Regions from separate parts of the Shewanella sp. BJSY2023SW001 genome, predicted to be linked through region 1. Evidence: predicted binding sites of a transcription regulator. Region 1 holds the regulator's gene; the other holds the start of a gene.
What was found. Region 1 encodes LexA, which represses DNA repair genes until DNA is damaged. Its sites were predicted from a motif close to TACTGTATNNNNATACAGTA; they were not measured.
Positions count from the first base shown of each region.

Region 1 (4,288 bases):
AGTGCTCGCCCTTGGCTTCCTGGCCTTCTATCTGGGACCTCGGCGTTGCCAATATGCTGAAGAAGTCGATGTCTTCGCCGAAATAGCTGTAGTGCCATTTCCATTGCGAGCCGGTGATCTTGACCGTCAGGTCGGCATCACTGGGATCCTCCATGGCAATCAGCGTCTTGGTTGCGGGGATTGCCATCAGGATAAGGATTAAGAAGGGGATAAGCGTCCAGGCAATTTCTACCTTGGTACTTTCATGGAATTGGGACGCGACTGCCCCTTTGGATTTTCTATGGTTGATCATGGCGTAGATCATCACGCCGAATACGACCAAACCTATGGCGCAGCAGATATAAAGAATGATCATGTGCAGGTGATACACCTTGCCACTGATCTCAGTTACCCCTTGAGTCATATTCAAGGGCATATCTGCCTGAGCACCTGGAGACAACAAGCTGACGCACAACAAGGTCAGCAAAACACACAGCCATTGCTTCACAAGACATCTCCTCTGTCAATTGCATTCGCAACTACAAAGAAGAGTCACACAGTAAGTCTTTGCTCTATGCAAACTCTTCAGTTCCCAAAAAAGCAACGATGACTTCAAAGTGCGGCGGCGGTTTCACTTAGATCTAGGTATACAGGTGGTAACCACTGTTGCACTTACCGCTGAATATACTCAGCATTTCCGGCGACGGCCTTACTCGCTATAAAGCGAAATGGGACGTTCAACCTACGACGAATTGCATGGAGATAACACAATCGTTGTTCTTACATTACTTGTAGATTAAATTTTGATCAAGATCACGATATTTTCTAACTGTATGAAAGAAAAGCGTCTGTTAATCTAGAGGTGAATTCTGCGTGAGGGGCTGACCAGCGCGGCTTTGCGTCGATTTACAAGGAAAGGTATTGCACCCAAAAGGCACAGAATAAAGGCCATCCCAGGAATGGCCTTTATTCATACAATTAATGGATGGAGCGGGTAAGTTCGTTGAGGCGGTTATCCATCTCTTTCGCCTGCCGTCCTGTTTCCAGCACTATTCCCATGGCTCTGGCGTTACGGGCAACCAGCTGCAATCGACGGTTATCACGGGCATCCAGGCTGTTTATCCAACTGATCACTGCACTGGAGGTGCCGTTGGTCAAGGCTCTTTCCGTTGCCCACAGGGCTTCGATTTCATCCTTGGTGCGCACCAAGAGAACTCTATCCATTCTGACACCGGCCCTTGCTAAGGTTTCCTTGTAACCTATGTTGGCAGGGGCGTTAATCAAGACTATCCAGCGTCCCTGTTGACTCAATTGCGCCAATTGAGGGCAGAGGCGTAATAATTCCTGACGTCCCTGGCTATGGCTGGCCAAGCTGGAGATGCCGGTATGTTGCCAAGGCTGATTGCCGGCAATACTGGTGTCTGTCCACAGGCCCGGGTGTCTTGGGGCGTTGCCCGTCATTATGCTCATAGCCAGTCTCCATTGCGTATTATGCCTACCGCCAGTCCTTCAATGGTCAATGGCTGGAAAGTCAGGTCGACTTTGATTGGGGAGTAAGCCTCGTTCTCGGCATGTAGATAAACCACATTACCTTTCTTTTCAAAACGCTTCACTGTTACATCGTCTTCAACCCTGGCCACCACGACTTGACCGTTACGGGCTTCTTGTACCTTGTGAACCGCCAGGAGATCACCTTCGAGAATGCCTATGTTCTTCATGCTGTCGCCGCGTACCCGCAGTAGGAAGTCGGCGCAGGGATGGAACATGCCAGGGTCGACCTGGTAATACTGCTCAACATGCTCCTGTGCCAGTATGGGTTCCCCGGCAGCGACCTGGCCTATTAAGGGCAGACCTGCTTCTGACTCCGCTTGTTCATCATGTGACAAGCGAATACCACGAGAGGTGCCTGGCATGATCTCAATACAGCCTTTCTTTGCCAGTGCCTTGAGGTGTTCCTCTGCGGCATTGGCACTCTTGAAGCCTAACCGGGTAGCAATTTCAGCCCGGGTTGGCGGCATGCCGGTGTCGGCTATATTGCGTTTAATCAATTCCAGAATCTGTGCCTGGCGCGGTGTCAGTGGTCTCATGGTGATTCCTGTTTTTTCATACAGTACCTGTCAGTATATACAGTATTTTGATCAGCGCAAGTATTAACCAAAATTGAAACGTTTAGGGGAGGGTAAATGTTTTAACCTGTGGCAGATTTGGACAGTCAGGCTTACGAATTATGTGGAGTTCAAGGAATTTGCCAGAGGAGCTGCCGGGACCGGTTCGCACCTTCCCTAGCTAAGATTCAGGAAGTTCTGGTATTCTATTGGGCTATTGATTGTGGCTCAGACACTGAAAAACATGTCCAAACAAGATTCATTCTGGTTTAAATCACTTCGCTGGCTCCAAAGCAAGCTGGTGCATACCACTGTGGTGCCTCAGGATCCTTTCGCCGATTTGAACCTGGATCTCGCCAAGCCGATGGCCTACGTGATGAAGACGGAGTCTGTCAGTGATATCGCGGCGTTGGCGGAAGTCACCCGTAAGTTTGGTTTGCCTTGCCCTTATGAGACGCTCAAGGTTGATGATATTACCGTTCCCAGAGTCGTCTGCCTGGAAGGTGCAAAGCCCCTGTTCGGCAAGCGCAAGGGCAATAAACCTTTTCTCAGCTGTTTCACCTCTTTGCTTCATTTGCATCAGACCAATCCACAACTGGATATTCAATTGGTGCCGGTGAGTCTCTATTGGGGCCGAACTCCGGGTAAGGAAGATGACAGCATGCGCGCCGCCGTATTTGAGCGGGAAAACCCCACTTGGTTGCGCAAGTTTCTAATGATCTTGTTCCTGGGGCGAGACAACTTTGTGCAGTTTTCCAATGCGGTCTCGCTGCGGCTGATGGCCGATGAACATGGAACCGATAAAGCTATTGCCCATAAGTTGGCGCGAGTGGCCAGGGTACATTTCCGCCGTCAGCGTAAGGTGATGACCGGGCCATTACTGCCCAACCGTCAAGCGCTGTTTAATGAACTGTTGCGTTCAGAAACCCTTAAAAAGGCTATAAAAGAGGAAGCCGCAGCCAAGAAGATCCCCGAGGCCAGGGCCAGGGAAATGGCGGAGGAATATCTCGATGAGATTGCTGCCCACTATTCAGACAGCCTGGTGCGTATTGCCCAGCGGATCCTCACCTGGTTATGGAACAAGCTCTACAAGGGGATCAACATCAAGGGCGCCGAGCAGATACGCCAGCTGCATCATGATGGACATGAGATAGTTTATGTACCTTGCCATCGCAGTCATATGGATTATTTGCTGCTCTCCTATATTCTCTATTTTCAGGGTATGGTTCCGCCTCATATCGCCGCCGGTATCAACCTGAACTTCTGGCCTGCCGGGCCTATATTCCGCCGTGGTGGTGCCTTCTTTATCCGCCGCAGTTTCAACGGTAATAAACTCTATACTGCAGTGTTCCGTGAGTATCTGGATCAGCTGTTTGCCAAAGGCTATTCGGTTGAGTACTTCACCGAAGGTGGCCGCTCCCGTACCGGGCGGTTGTTGTCGCCCAAGACTGGGATGCTGGCGATGACGGTCAACTCTGTGTTGCGGGGTATTGAGCGACCAGTGACTTTGGTGCCTGTGTACCTGGGCTATGACCACGTTATGGAAGTGGCCACTTATCACAAAGAACTCAGCGGCAAGAAGAAGCAAAAAGAATCTGTCTGGCAAGTGGTTGGCGCCTTGCGTAAGTTGGGTAATTTTGGTCAGGGTTATGTAAACTTTGGTGAGCCCGTGACGCTGCAGAATTTCCTCAGTGAGGCGGCACCTAACTGGCGCGAAGAGGTGGCAGCCGATCCCGAGCAGAAACCCAGCTGGTTGACTCCGGCTGTCAATACTCTGGCCAATCGGGTCATGACTCATATCAACGATGCTGCTGCTGCCAGCGCAGTGACCCTCACCAGCTTGGTACTATTGTCCTCAGAGCAGAATGCGCTGGAACGAAACCAGTTGGAACGTCAGTTGGACTTGTATTTGGATCTGCTCAAGGAAGTGCCTTACACCCAGTACATCTCGGTGGCCGAAGGTGACGGTAAGCAATTGCTGCAACAAGGTCTGGAGCTGAATAAGTTTACGGTTCAGGAAGATGAACTGGGCGATATCATCTCAATCGACGAGTCGATTGCGGTAACCATGACTTACTATCGCAACAACATCATTCACCTATTTATGGTGCCTTCTTTGCTGGCCAGCTGCCTGGTGCGTCAAGAGCAGTGCTGCCGATCTCGGATGCAAGCGGTGCTTGAGGATTTCTACCCTTTGCTGCAGG
Region 1 is NZ_JBKORF010000076.1:22,523-26,810, reverse strand. Features, by position in the region: partial or broken gene coxB (cytochrome c oxidase subunit II) at 1-487, opposite strand, end outside; gene ACMHXH_RS17010 (cell division inhibitor SulA) at 958-1,449, opposite strand; gene lexA (transcriptional repressor LexA) at 1,446-2,066, opposite strand; gene plsB (glycerol-3-phosphate 1-O-acyltransferase PlsB) at 2,329-4,288, shown strand, end outside.

Region 2 (4,288 bases), on a different contig from region 1:
ACCTTGCCCTGTTTGGTGAGCATGGTAATGGGATAGATGTTGGCCGGGATCAACAAGATGGCCGCGGTGATCAACAAAGCCCAGCTTTTTTGCAGACTGGTTTCATCCCTTAGCCTGAGCGGGTTTTGGCAGCGGCTGCAATACTCATCCTCTATCTGATTGAGTTTTTTACAGGCGGGGCAGCTGCACAGGCCCATGTCTTTGCCCTGGAGCTGCTTTTTAGCTTTCATCGAGAAAACTCCACATATGCTCCAGGTTATATTCGCGCTGCAGGAAGAGAGTCACCAAGAACAGCATGGTAAAACAAAAGGTTCCCATGCCAAAGTAAACATCAGAGAAGTCGGACAACTGAAAGGCGGAAACCAGGAAACTGATCACATAAATTTCCAGCATGGTCATTTGCGACAGCAGACCTTGCTTCTTGAGCAGCCAGGTGAGAACCCCTCGCCAGAAGTGATGCTGCACCAGACCTGCCTTGATGATCAGCACTTGGATAAAAATCGATAGGTTGAGTACTCCGGGGGCGATGACGGCCGCCACCAACACAGCAATCCCCACTATCCAATAACCTTGGTCCATCACCGCCAAGGCGCCCTGGTATGCGGTCGTGGTTCTGACACTGCCGAGAAAGTGCATTTCCAGCACGGGTAGCAGCATGGCGGGCAGATAAAACAGCAGGGCGCTGATACATAGCGCCAGCATGCCATTGATGGAGCAGTAGGGGGCATCATAAAGCGCCGTATGGCATCTTGGACAAAGCGCTCTGACGCCGGAGGGCAGGGCACGTTTGCTCACCGCCAGATCACAGGCGCGGCAGAGCACTATGCTGCAGTCCGGTTTGTTGTCGCTTGGATTATACGCTTTCAAATGCTGGATATATCCTGTTCTGGCCATGGTGACCCAAGCTTAATCGTCAACACGCTAACAGCGCTGCTTGTGGTCCATTGGAGTGAGTCGACAAAACAAACTCGCAAATACTATCAGAAAGAGCGCGTCTCTTGCATCTATAGCGCATTTTATGTCAATCTATTTACTGTATATTTAAACAGTGTGAGGAAGGTCATGGCCGTTATAACTCAGTACGTTGTGGTCAGAGAAGGGGTTGAGAAGATGACATTTACATCTAAGAAGGAGGCTGACGCCTACGATAAGATGCTCGACATCGCGGATAACTTAATCCCCTTTATCCAAGGTAGTGAATTGGAATTGGATGATAATACAACGGAAAAACTTGCTTTTTATTTAGCTTCTCATAAAGATACATTGGCGAATCTGCTCAAGGGCGCCCCGGTAAAAGCGCCGGCTCCCGCCAAGAGCAGCAAGAAAAAGACGGAATCAGAAAAAGCATAACCCGGAACCCCAGATGAAAGCTCAGTTTTACGATACGCTCAACCGTCAGGTACAGGCACTGTTTGCCGGTGAAGACGATATGATTTGTGCCATGGCCAACTTCTCTGCTTTGTTGAATGAACACCTTGAGGACATCAATTGGGTGGGCTTTTATCTGCTCAAAGGCGAGCAATTGGTGCTTGGGCCGTTTCAAGGCAAACTGGCATGCACCCGAATTCCAATGGGTAAAGGTGTCTGTGGCACCGCGGCTGCCAAGGCCGAGACTCAGTTGGTTGAGGATGTACATCAGTTTGCCGGACATATCGCTTGTGATGCCGCCAGTAACTCGGAAATTGTGATCCCTGTTTACCAAAAGGGTGAGCTGATTGCCGTACTGGATATCGACAGCCCCAGCCTGTCGCGTTTCGATAAAGAGGATCAAACCGGACTGGAGAGCCTGGTGCAGAGTCTGGAAAAGTGCTTATTTGGTTAATTCCCGTACAATCTGCCACAATTGATGGTCGCAATAAGGCGCACGCAGCTTATAATAGGCGGCTGCTCTGAGGGCCAAATGACCGTTTGTGGTGCTTGGTCGTATCAGGCTGAAATGTTAAGTTTTGTGTCATGCCTTTGGCTATGGCTGAATGCATGCTAATTTGTACGTTATCCCCCAAGGGGTTAACGAAGATGAACGACGCCGTGAGTACAGCAGACCTAACTGACCACTGACGTCCCCTGTTAACTGTGGAAGTAATGATGGAATCAACAGAAAAGTTGACCGACACCAACGCTATTCTGGCGTATTTGTATGAAACATTTCCTTTGTGCTTTATCGCTGAAGGAGAAACCAAACCACTGAAGATAGGACTGTTTCAGGATTTGGCTGAAAGGTTGGCTGATGATTCCAAAGTCAGTAAGACCCAACTTAGGGTCGCCCTGAGACGCTACACCAACAGTTGGCGTTATCTTAAGTGCATCAAGGAAGGCGCACAGCGAGTGGATCTCGATGGTAACCCTTGCGGCGAGCTGGATCCGGAGCATATTGAACATGCCAAGGCCACGCTGAAAGAGAGCCAGGAAAAGGCCAAGGCCCGCCGTGCGGCTGAGCCTGCCAAAGAAGGCGAAGCCAAGAAAAACAGGCCTGCGCGCAAGCCACGTCCTCAGGGGGATAAGCCCCGCAACGAGCGTCCTCGTAGTGACAAGAAAGTGGCCCGCAAGCCGAAGCCCGCTGCTCCAGCCGTGGAACTGGTTCCAGCCGTGTTGGAAGAGCTGAAACCTTCACAGCGAGTGAATGTCAAATTGGGTATGACGCCGGTAGCCGGTGTGATCCTCGACATCAATAAAGAAGATGTTCACGTTCAACTGGATTCCGGGCTGTCAGTCAAGGTCCGTGTGGAACATATTCTGCTGTAAAATCATCAAATAGAAAGGAGTAACTTGCTGATGCGAAAATTTATTCTTGCTGCATCGATCGCCAGTGTCTTTATGGGTTCCCAGGCGCTGGCTATCTCACCGGCAGTCCCGGTCAGCGAGTTACCCCATCTGCAACAGGAGCCGCAACACAAGGTTGCCAGTAAAAGGATAACCGGCCTGTTCAGTCGCTCCCATTATCACAGATTCGATCTGGATGATGCTTTTTCTCAGCAGATCTTCAAGCGCTACCTCGAACAGCTTGACTATCGCCGCAATGTATTATTGCAGAGCGATATCGACAGCTTTAAAGTCTATGCCAACCAGTTTGACGATATGGTGCGTAGCGGCGATCTGGAACCTGCGTACAAGATGTACGATCTGGTGCAGCAGCGCCGTTATGAGCGTTTTGTCTATGCCTTGAGTTTGCTCGATAAAGAGATGGACTTTGATCAGGCAGGCGATGCTTATGTCTTTGATCGTAAAGATGCCGCCTGGCCCAAGGACGAGGCAGAGCTCAATGAGCTGTGGCGTCAGCGGGTCAAGTACGATGCCCTTAACCTTAAGCTTACCGGTAAAGAGTGGCCGGAGATTGTTGAAATGCTGGGTAAGCGCTACAACAACGCCATCAAACGCCTGAAGCAAACCAACAGCGAAGACGTGTTCCAGGGGCTGATGAATGCCTTTGCCCGCAGTGTCGAGCCGCACACCAGTTATCTGTCTCCCCGTAATGCCGAACGTTTCCAGATGGAGATGAACCTGAGCCTGGAAGGGATAGGTGCCGTGTTGCAGATGGAAGATGACTACACGGTTATCAAGAGTCTGGTGGCTGGTGGCCCGGCAGCGCTGAGTGAGAAGTTGGCGCCGGAAGATAAAATTGTCGGTGTGGGTCAGGAAGGCAAGGAGATGGTCGATGTGATCGGCTGGCGTCTGGATGACGTGGTTGAGCTCATCAAGGGCCCCAAAGGTAGCAAAGTAACCCTGCAGGTGCTGCCCAAAAAAGGCGGCTCCAATGCTAAACCCATCAATGTGACTGTGGTGCGGGACAAAATCCGTCTCGAAGACAGGGCGGCGACTTCCAAGATAGTTGAGCCGGATACCGGTCCTTACGCCCAGCGTAAAATCGGTGTTATTCAGATCCCTGGCTTCTATATGGACTTATCCCGTGATGTGGCCAAAGAGTTACAAACCCTTAATGAAGCTAAGGTTGAAGGTGTGATTGTTGACCTGCGCGGTAACGGTGGTGGCGCCTTGACTGAAGCAACCTTGCTCACTGGGCTGTTTATCGACCAGGGACCTGTGGTGCAAATTCGTGACGCCAATGGTCGCATCAGTGAAAACCGTGACAACGACGGCAAGAGCTATTACGACGGCCCACTCACAGTGATGGTTGACCGTTACTCGGCCTCGGCCTCGGAAATTTTTGCCGCTGCATTGCAGGATTATGGCCGCGCCTTGATTATTGGTGAATCGACATTCGGTAAGGGCACAGTGCAGCAGCACAAGAGCCTTGGCCGTATCTACGACCTGTATGAAAAGCCGGTTGGTC
Region 2 is NZ_JBKORF010000066.1:54,970-59,257, reverse strand. Features, by position in the region: gene ACMHXH_RS15140 (paraquat-inducible protein A) at 1-230, opposite strand, end outside; gene ACMHXH_RS15135 (paraquat-inducible protein A) at 220-867, opposite strand; gene ACMHXH_RS15130 (YebG family protein) at 1,063-1,350, shown strand; gene ACMHXH_RS15125 (GAF domain-containing protein) at 1,364-1,822, shown strand; gene proQ (RNA chaperone ProQ) at 2,086-2,742, shown strand; gene prc (carboxy terminal-processing peptidase) at 2,773-4,288, shown strand, end outside.
Region 2: the regulator LexA is predicted to act here: its motif matches at 1,032-1,051, upstream of ACMHXH_RS15130 (YebG family protein).